Regions from separate parts of the Micromonospora sp. DH14 genome, predicted to be linked through region 1. Evidence: riboswitches for the same ligand, from Rfam matches in the RefSeq annotation. Region 1 holds a riboswitch; each other region holds the start of a gene.
The links. A riboswitch is a leader RNA that binds a small molecule or an ion and turns the genes downstream of it on or off. The one in region 1 is predicted to bind cobalamin.

Region 1 (3,272 bases):
CGGCGGTGGTGGTGAAGTCGGTGCCCTGGCTCGGGATGCCGCAGGCGTTCAGGCCGGAGACCGCCCAGGCGTTGGAGTCGGTGTTGATGCCGAACATCGAGGTGAAGGCGCCGGAGGCGTTGACGAGCTTGCTCTTGAGGAAGTTCTTCGCCTGCACGACGTCGGTGTCGGTGTTGGGCACGCCGGCGGCGCAGAGGGCGGCCATGGCGGCGCCGGTCATGTCGATGTCGCTGGCGGTGGCGAGTTGGGTGGGGTTGCCCTCGGCCTGGGTGAAGGTCCAGCCGCCGTCGGTGTGCTGGTTGTTGCGGATCCGGGTGATCGAGAGGTTGAGCAGGGCCTGTGGCACCCGGGCGGTGCCGGCCTGGGTCTTCGCGCCGGCCAGGGCGAGAGTGCCGAAGACGGTGCCGTTGAAGTTGGCCGGCGGGCCGTAGTAGCCGGCCGAGCCGGTCTGCCAGTAGGCGATGGTGTCGGCGATCAGGTTGCGGGTGGGGGAGACCCGGGCGGGGTCGATGCCGGCGGCGTAGGCGTTCAGCACCCCACGCTCGTAGTCGGTGACCACCGGTGTGGTGCTCGGCCAGGACGCGGCGGAGAGTTGGTTGCGGTAGACGGTGCGGGCGTTCTTGGTCGTGTCACCGCTGGGGTAGACGTCGACGGCCGCGACGCCGGCGGGGGCGAACGCGCTGAACGCCCACTCGTTGGACAACCCGCCGCTGGCGTAGCTGCCGTCGGCGGCCTGCAGGGTCCGCAGGTAGGCGACACCGTTGGTCTTGGCGGTGGCGATCTGCGCCGCCGTTGAGGTCGCGGCGGCGGGCGCTGCACCGGCGGTGACAGCGACGACCGTGGCGATCAGCGCGGCGGCGGGAACTGTCGCGAGACGTCTCCGGGGACTGCCGGAGAATAGGCGCGAGGACATCGGGTCTCCTTGGGGGTACGGGGGCACGACTGCCTCGACCCGGGACCCAGCGGGAAAGCCGGCGGAGCGGGGCGGGCCGGCCGCAGGACGCGTGGGACGGATACCGCAGGTGCTGCGTCACCACGTGGGTAGTCGGGCTCGGGACGGCCAACCGTCCTCACCGTTGCGCGTCAGCCCCGGGTTTCCACCGGGTTCCCCCACGCGATGACGCGGTCACCGTATGGGAGGAGGCCCCTACCGCGCGCTGTTAGGTACATGACACGTTCTCGCGTTGACGGCGTGGTCGCGGTTGTGGTCCGATGACCCCGATCCAGCAGTCAGGGGAAGCCGGTCAAAGTCCGGCGCTGGCCCGCAGCCGTAGGTCCCGTTCTCGGGACGAGTCGGATTACCTGGCTGGATAGTGCACCGCAGCGCCGTCGAGGTACACGGCGCGGAGTCAGGTTTCCGGGGTTTGTCCTCGGGGTCCGCGTCCGCGCCTGCGCCGCTAGCCCCCGAGAGAGTCGCCATGTCCTCACTGGTCAGTCGCACGTCGCGCGTTCCTGCGGCGTGGTTGGCGGTTGTCGCCGCAGCGGTGCTCGGCGCGGTGACGCTGGTGGTGCCGACCTGCGCGGCGATCGCCGATCCGCTGGAGTCCTGCACCCCGACCCAGGGCGCGATCGTCGCTGTCGACTTCGGCGCCTGGGGTGGACCACTGTTGCGCGGCTGCGACGCCACCCCGACCACAGGTCTGGATCTGCTGCACGAGGCGGGCTTCACGACGACCGGCACCGCCCACGACGGGCCTGGGTTCATCTGCCGGATCGGCTCGCCCGACTTCGACGCCGGTGCCGAACGCCCCACGCCGGCCGACGAGGCGTGCCAGTTGACCCCGCCGGCGACGGCCTACTGGTCCTACTGGATCGCCCCGGCCGGGCAGGACCACTGGACCTACAGTCCACTCGGTGCGATGTCGCAGCGGCCGGGCCCGGGTGAGGTCGAGGCGTGGGTCTTCGGCGGCACCGACATCGGCGGCACCACCGGCGCGCCGAGCTTCACCCCCGCGTCGGTACGCGCCAGCGGCCCGACCCCGACCCCGACCGCAACTCCCACACCGACCACGACTCCGACCGAGCCGGCGCGGCCGACGGAGGCCCAGGTCAAGGCCGTCGCGAGCTACCTGGTGGGGCAGCTCACCGACGGCGACCACGTCGACAACGGCGGGGTCGACTACTACCGGACCATTGCCGTCGCCACCGCCCTGGCCGGGACCGGCGGTCAGGAGCAGACCCTCGCGAAGATCGTCGGCTACCTCCGGGCACACGTCGACGACGCGATCTTCCCGAACGGCGTCACCGCGCCACCGCACACCGCCAACGTCGCCAACCTCGCGCTCCTCGCCACGATCACCGGCGACGACCCCCGGGCGTTCGGCGACCGGGACCTGATCGCCACGCTCACCGATCGGGTGTGCGCCGCGACCGACTTCGACGCCGGCTGCGCCGCCGCCGGTGACTTCGCCGGATCGAGCGGACCGTTGACCCACGCGACCGCGCTGCTCGCGCTCAAGCGGGCCGGCGTCACGCCGCCGGCCGTGACCGTCACCCGGCTGACCGCGCAGCAGTGCGCCACCGGGGCCTTCGGCGGCCTGTGGCTCAGCCCGGGCGAGTTCTGCGACCCGGACCTCGCCGCCACGACCCTCACCGTCCTGGCGCTGCACGCGCTCGGCGGTCAGGATGGCCCGCTGGGTTCGGCCAAGGCGTTCCTGACCGACGCGCAGGAGGCCGACGGCGGTTACCAGCCGTACACCGGCGCGGGGATCACCGACACCTACTCCACCGGGTACGCCGCGCAGGCCCTCGCCGTGCTGGGTGCCGCCGACCGGGCCGCGACCGCCACCGGTCTCCTGGTCGGTCGGATCGTCACCGGCGGTGGGCTCAGCCCCGACCCGAGCAACCCGGACGCGGACCTGGCCGCCACTGCCGCTGCGGCGCTCGCACTGGCCGGCAAGAACCTGGCCACAGTGGGTCAGTCGCCGCCGCCGGCCGGGCCGCGACCCGACCTGGTCAAGGGGGTGTCCTACCTCGTCGCGCCGACCAATCTGATCGACGGCAGGTACTACGAGTCGTTCCCCGGCTTCCCCGACTTCGGGTTGAGCATCGACGGCGCCTACGCCCTGGCCGCCACCGGCGGGAACGACGCCAAGCTGCGGGCGATCGTCGAGTTCCTGCGCGGCGGCGGCGCGGTCGGCGACAGCGGATTCACCGTCGACACGTGGCTCGGCATCGGCACCGACTACGCCGCCGGCGGCGCGATCGGCAAGGTCGCCCTCCTCGCCCAGGTCACCGGCTACGACCCACGAGCCTTCGGCGGACACGACCTG
Region 2 (3,272 bases), on a different contig from region 1:
GAGCCCACCCGGAACGTCACGCCCGCTGAGGTCAGGCGGCCTCGACGGCTGACCGGGCCTGCTCGGCCGTCATCGGTTCGGCGTGGCTGGAGACGTACCACAGGTAGTCGTCCTGGAGCAGTCGGCGGACCAGGCCCAGGTCGGGGCCGTCGTCGGGTCGGCGCAGGTGTGCCGGCGGCGGGTAGAAGCAGTCGCCCAGCAGCATGACGCCCGAGTCCGGCACCAGCACGACGGTCGAGTCCGGCGCGTGCCCACCGCCGACGTGGCGTAGCCCGACTCCGGCCGGCAGTTCGTCGACGTCGGCGAAGGTCCGGGTCGGCGGCAGGACGACGAAGTCCGTCCAGGAGTCGATCGCGCGTGCGCGGGCCCGGAAGCTCGGGCCGAGGCGAGGATCGGCGCGTATCTGTTCGTCCAGGTAGCGGTGACTCCACGGCCGGGCGGCTTCGGCGCGCAGCAACGGCACGGCCGCATCGTGCGCGACGATCTCCACCGCGGGCCAGGCGCAGGCGCCCCAGACGTGGTCCCAGTGGTGATGGGTGTAGACCAGCCAGCGCGGCTGCGGCAGGCCGGCGGCGGTCAACGCGGCCCGGATCTCGCGGGCGTGCGCGGGGCTCTGCCCGGCGTCGATCATCACACTGCCGCGTTCGTCGGCGACGAAGGCGACGCCAGCCTGGACCGCCTCCGGGTCGGGATCGCCCGGGCAGAGCCAGACCCGGCCGGCCAGGTGGTGGAACTGCGGGGCGACCATGGTGATCGACCTCCGAGATTGATCACGGACACTGGTGTGGCGTTCGCCGATCCTAGGCCAGGGCGCCGTCTGCCAACGCCCGCCGGACGATCGGCGCAGGCCAGGGTAGGTGCGTCATCCCTTTGCTCTGCTTACCTATGGGCACCGGGCACGGAGAGTGACTGGTGCACATAGGTAAGCAGAGCAAAGGGAGAGTGGCATTGATGCGGGGCATTGCGACGTGCGGGTGGGAGGTCGCACCAATCGGTGAAACTCGATGAACAGCACCCGCCTGGCGGCGCTGGAGCCGGCGTTGACCGGCGGCGCGGGGGTGTGGCAGCATTCGCAGCCTGACGGCAGTGAAGGAAGTCGGTGCGAATCCGACGCGGTCCCGCCACTGTCACCGGGGAGCGATCCCCCCTCGTGAGTCACGGCCGTGTGTCTGCGGTTGGAAGGCCGGGGGAGAGCGTCGATCCGGAAGCCAGGATACTTCGGCCGTCGGGACGTACCCCAGGGCGTGGACACCCGAGGAGGACCCGATGACGCATGGCGTCTCTGTGACCGACGATCACCGTCGCGAACCGAGCGGCGGACGCCCCGCCGCGCCCCGACCCGGCCGCACCGACGCGCCGGCATCCGCACGCTCCCGCGCCGTTCACCGCTGAGTTCCCCACCGCGCCACCCGTCGCCGTCGGCCCCGCGCCGGTGAGCCGCCCGGGTCGCGGTGCCTGCTGAACCCCGCGCCCATCCCACGTCGCCAGTTCGCCTCGGCGAGCGCGTCGACGTCACTTTCCGGAGCCTGCCGTGCGCATCCTGCTGCTCTCCACCGCCGACACCGACCTGCTGGCCGCCCGCGCCAGCGGCGCCGACTACCGGTTGGCCAACCCCGCGCGGGTCACCCTCGAGGAGGTGCCCGCCCTGCTCGACGGGGTCGCCCTCGTCGTCGTACGCCTGCTCGGCGGCCGGCAGGCGTGGCCCGACGGCCTCGCCACGGTGCTCGCCACCGGCGTGCCCACGGTGGTGCTCGGCGGCGAGGCGACACCCGACGCGGAGCTGATGGCCAGTTCCACAGTGCCGTCCGGTGTCGCGACCCAGGCGCTGGCGTACCTGGTCGAGGGCGGCCCGGACAACCTGGGACAGTTGGCGCGGTTCCTCTCCGACACGGTGCTGCTCACCGGCGAGGGGTTCGCCCCGCCCGCGCGTACCCCGGCGTACGGGGTGCACGGCGCGCACCTGGCCGACCCGTACCGGCCCACAGTGGGAATCGTCTTCTACCGGGCACACGCCCTCGCCGGCAACACCGGCTTCATCGACGTGCTGGTCGAGGCGGTCCGGGCGGCCGGCGGCAACCCGCTGCCGATCTTCTGCGGCTCCCTGCGCGGGCTGACCGCCGACGCCGGCCCGCTCGGGCTCTTCGCCCGCTGTGACGCGCTGCTGGTCACCGTGCTCGCGGCCGGCGGTGCGGTCGCCGCCGACGCCTCCGGCGGCGGCGACGAGGATGCCTGGGACGTCGGCGCACTGGCCGCCCTGGACGTGCCGGTCATCCAGGCGCTCTGCCTCACCAGCACCCGGGCGCAGTGGGCCGACAGCGACGCCGGGCTGTCCCCGTTGGACGCCGCCATGCAGGTGGCCATCCCCGAGTTCGACGGCCGGATCGTCACCGTGCCGTTCTCGTTCAAGCAGATCGACGCCGACGGGCTCTCGGTCTACGCCGCCGACCCCGAGCGGGCCGCCCGGGTCGCCGGGATCGCGGTGCGCCACGCCCGGCTGCGGTACGTGCCGGCCGCCGACAAGCGTGTCGCGGTGGTGCTCAGCTCGTACCCGACGAAGCACTCCCGGGTCGGCAACGCGGTCGGCCTGGACACCCCGGCGTCGGCGGTGCGGCTGTTCGCCGCGCTCGCGGACGCCGGCTACCACCTGGGCGACGGCCCGGTGCCCACCGACGGCGACGCGCTCATCCACGCGCTGATCGCCGCCGGTGGCCACGACGTGGAGTGGCTCACCCCCGAGCAGCTGGCCGGCGCCGAGGCGCGGGTACCGGGGCAGACCTACCGGCGCTGGTTCGACCAGGTCCCGGCCGAGCTGCGCGAGCGGATCACTGAACACTGGGGTGAGCCGCCCGGCGAGCTGTACACCGACGGCGGCGACGTCGTGCTCGCCGGGCTGCGCTTCGGCAACGTGGTGCTGCTGATCCAGCCGCCGCGCGGCTTCGGGGAGAACCCGATCGCCATCTACCACGACCCGGACCTGCCACCGAGTCACCACTACCTGGCCGCGTACCGCTGGTTGACCGCGCCGGTCGCGGACGGCGGCTTCGGCGCGGACGCCGTGGTGCACCTCGGCAAGCACGGCACCCTGGAGTGGCTGCCCGGCAAGGGCCTCGGCCTGGCCGCCGACTGCGCGCCCGACGCGGTCCTCGGCGACCTGCCGCTGGTGTACCCGTTCATCGTCAACGACCCCGGCGAGGGCACCCAGGCCAAACGGCGGGCGCACGCCGTGGTCGTCGACCACCTGGTCCCGCCGATGGCCCGCGCCGAAACCTACG
Region 3 (3,272 bases), on a different contig from region 1:
CCGGGCGGCCGGCGAGTCGAACGGCAGCCGCAGGGTGAAGAAGACGTCCTGCAGGCCCATCAGCCCGAGCCCGACCGGCCGCCAGCGGGGGTTGCTCGCCGCCGCCTGCGCGGTCGGGTAGTAGTTGATGTCGATGACCCGGTCGAGGAAGGTCACCGCGGTCCGCACCGTGGCGCGCAGCCGCTCCCAGTCGATGCCGCCGTCGGCGAGGTGGGCGGCGAGGTTCACCGAGCCCAGGTTGCACACGGCGGTCTCGGCGTCGCTGGACACCTCGACGATCTCGGTGCAGAGGTTGGACAGGTGCACCACGTTGCCCGGCTCGGCGGTCTGGTTGCACAGCCGGTTCGACGCGTCCTTGAAGGTCATCCAGCCGTTGCCGGTCTGGGCCAGGGTGCGCATCATCGTGCCGTACAGCTCCCGCGCCGGGACCTGCCGCACGTACCGGCCCTGCGCCTCGGCCTCCCGGTACGCGGCGTCGAACCGCTCCCCCCACAGGTCGGGCAGATCGGGCACCTCGTGCGGGTCGAACAGCGACCACATCTCGTCGGCCTCGACCCGGCGCATGAACTCGTCCGGGATCCAGTTGGCCAGGTTCAGGTTGTGGGTGCGCCGGGCGTCCTCGCCGGTGTTGTCCCGCAGGTGCAGGAACTCCTCGATGTCCGGGTGCCACGGCTCCAGGTAGACGCAGGCGGCGCCCTTGCGCCGGCCACCCTGGTTGACCGCCGCCACGCTCGCGTCCAGGGTGCGCAGCCACGGCACGATCCCGTTGGACTGCCCGTTGGTGCCCCGGATCAGCGCGCCGCGGGAGCGGACCCGGGAGTACGCGATGCCGATGCCACCGGCGAACTTGGACAGGTTGGCGACCTGGGCGTACCGGGCGTAGATCGAGTCCAACTCGTCGAGCGGGGAGTCGACCAGGTAGCAGGAGGACATCTGGGTGTGCCGGGTCCCGGAGTTGAACAAGGTCGGTGAGCTGGGCAGGTAGGCCAGGCTGGACATCAGTCGGTAGAAGCCGACCGCCTCGTCCGCCGTCCGGGACAGGCCGCAGGCCACCCGCAGCAGCCAGTACTGCGGGGTCTCCAGCACCAGTCGGTTGGTGGGGTGGCGCAGCAGGTAGCGGTCGTACACGGTGCGCAGGCCGAAGTACTCGAACCGGCGGTCGCCGTCCGGGTCGACGGCGGCATCGAGGGTCGTGGCGTGTGCGGCGACGAACGCGGCGGTGTCGTCGCCGATCAGACCCTCGGCGTGGCCGACCCGGATCGCCGCGCTGAACGAGGTGATGCCCTGCCGGCGTACCTCCTTGTCGACGTAGCCGGCCAGCAGCCGCGCGGCGAGGCGGGAGTACTGCGGCTCCTCGCCGATCATCTCGGCCGCGGTCTGGATGGAGAGCCGGTCCAGTTCGGCGGTGGTGGCGCCGTCGTAGAGGCCGCTGATGGTGCGGGTGGCCACCCGCATCGGGTCGACGTCGGTCAGGTCGTCGGCCCACCGCTCGACCGCCCGGACGATCTTGTTCACGTCCACGGGCTCGGTAGCGCCGTCGCGCTTGCGGACCCGCATCGGCGTCCGCCGCGCGGGCGTGTCGGCGGCGGCCGGGACTACCTGGGTGACTGTCACCACTCGCTCCTCGGAGTTCGAGACCTGGTGGCCCGGACGCGAGGAGACAGACACCGACGGACGCCACGCCGGCGCGGCGTGGGATCAGGTGGCGTCAGCCGTCCCACGCGGCCTCGGACCGCCGCGCACCCGGGTGCGGGTACGCGGCGCGCTGGCAGGTCTTCGGACTCGCGGGCACGACCGGGCTCGCCGGTCTCCTAGTGGCCGTCGCTTCCCAGGCCGATGGGTGGCCCAGTGCTGATGACGGCGGTCGTTCCCACTCACCGCTGCGGGACAGTCCCGGATTTCCACCGGGTTCCCTGTTGCCTCGACCGCGCCGGATGAGCGGCCGAACCAGCTGCGCTCGACACCATATATAGGGACGCAGCCGTTGTCACACCCCACATGTCGGTTTCGGGCGTGTCGGCGGCCAGCGCGGTGACCACCGTCACCACCCGGGCCGCGCACGCCGCCCCGGAGGACGCCGGCACCGGGGGCACGATTCTCCGCGCCGGTGTTGACAATGGTCAGTGGACCGACACCCGACACAAACATCATATGTCTGGGTGTCCGTAGTGATCGACAACGTTGACGCGCTCAACGAGCCGTCCGTATACTCCTAGTTATCATCTGATCTTTAGCCTAGCCGGGCGAGGAGCGCATGCCGCAGATCACTGCCGTCACCGTCGAGGACGTCCGCTTCCCCACCTCCCTGACCGCTGACGGGTCAGACGCCATGAACAAGGACGGCGACTACTCGGCGGCCTACGTCGTGCTGCACACCGACGGCGTCGACGGCGCGGGCGCGCCGCTCGCGGGGCACGGGCTGACCTTCACCATCGGCCGTGGCAACGACATCGTCGCGGCGGCGGCGGTCCACCAGGCACAGCGCCTCGTGGGCCTGGACGTGGCGACGATGGCGGCGGACATGGGCGCCGTCTACCGCCTCCTGACCTCCGACTCGCAGCTGCGCTGGCTCGGCCCCGAGAAGGGCGTCGTCCACCTGTCGCTGGCGGCCGTGCTGAACGCGTCGTGGGACCTGGCCGCCCGGGTCGCCGACAAGCCACTGTGGCGGCTGCTCGTCGACATGTCCCCCGAGCAACTCGTCGACATCGCGGACCTGCGCTACCTCTCCGACGCTTTGACCCGGGACGAGGCGTTGGCCATCCTGCGCGCCAAGGAAGGCACGAAGGCCGCCCGCCTCGCCGAGCTCGACCGGACCGGCTACCCCGCCTACACCACCTCGGCGGGCTGGCTCGGCTACGGCGACGACAAGCTGCGCCGGCTGTGCCAGGAGGCGGTGGACAGCGGCTACGGCTACGTCAAGCTCAAGGTCGGCGCCAACCTCGACGACGACATCCGCCGCTGCGCGATCGCCCGGGAGATCCTCGGCCCGGACCGCAACCTGATGATCGACGCCAACCAGGTGTGGGATGTCGGCCAGGCCATCGAGTGGGTCACCGCCCTCGCCCGGTTCAAGCCGCTCTGGATCGAGGAGCCGACCAGCCCCGACGACATCCTCGGCCACGCCGCCGTCCGCCGTGCCGTCGCTCCGATCGGCGTGGCCACCGGCGAGCACTGCCACAACCGGGTGATGTTCAAGCAGCTGTTCCAGGCCGAGGCCATCGACTTCTGCCAGCTCGACACCGGCAGGTTGGCCAGCATCAACGAGATCGTCG

Region 2: linked by a shared signal. The riboswitch ahead of cobN (cobaltochelatase subunit CobN) and the one ahead of QCZ28_RS17660 (prenyltransferase/squalene oxidase repeat-containing protein) in region 1 are both predicted to bind cobalamin.
Region 3: linked by a shared signal. The riboswitch ahead of QCZ28_RS18960 (ribonucleoside-diphosphate reductase subunit alpha) and the one ahead of QCZ28_RS17660 (prenyltransferase/squalene oxidase repeat-containing protein) in region 1 are both predicted to bind cobalamin.

Annotation. Positions count from the first base shown of each region.
Region 1 is NZ_JARVKT010000012.1:80,560-83,831, forward strand. It holds gene QCZ28_RS17655 (hypothetical protein) at 1-913, opposite strand, end outside; cobalamin riboswitch at 1,019-1,141, opposite strand; cobalamin riboswitch at 1,194-1,325, shown strand; gene QCZ28_RS17660 (prenyltransferase/squalene oxidase repeat-containing protein) at 1,419-3,272, shown strand, end outside.
Region 2 is NZ_JARVKT010000003.1:188,020-191,291, reverse strand. It holds gene QCZ28_RS06775 (hypothetical protein) at 1-29, shown strand, start outside; gene QCZ28_RS06770 (MBL fold metallo-hydrolase) at 32-748, opposite strand; cobalamin riboswitch at 1,090-1,219, shown strand; gene cobN (cobaltochelatase subunit CobN) at 1,532-3,272, shown strand, end outside.
Region 3 is NZ_JARVKT010000013.1:150,358-153,629, reverse strand. It holds gene QCZ28_RS18960 (ribonucleoside-diphosphate reductase subunit alpha) at 1-1,557, opposite strand, end outside; cobalamin riboswitch at 1,750-1,967, opposite strand; gene QCZ28_RS18955 (enolase C-terminal domain-like protein) at 2,255-3,272, shown strand, end outside.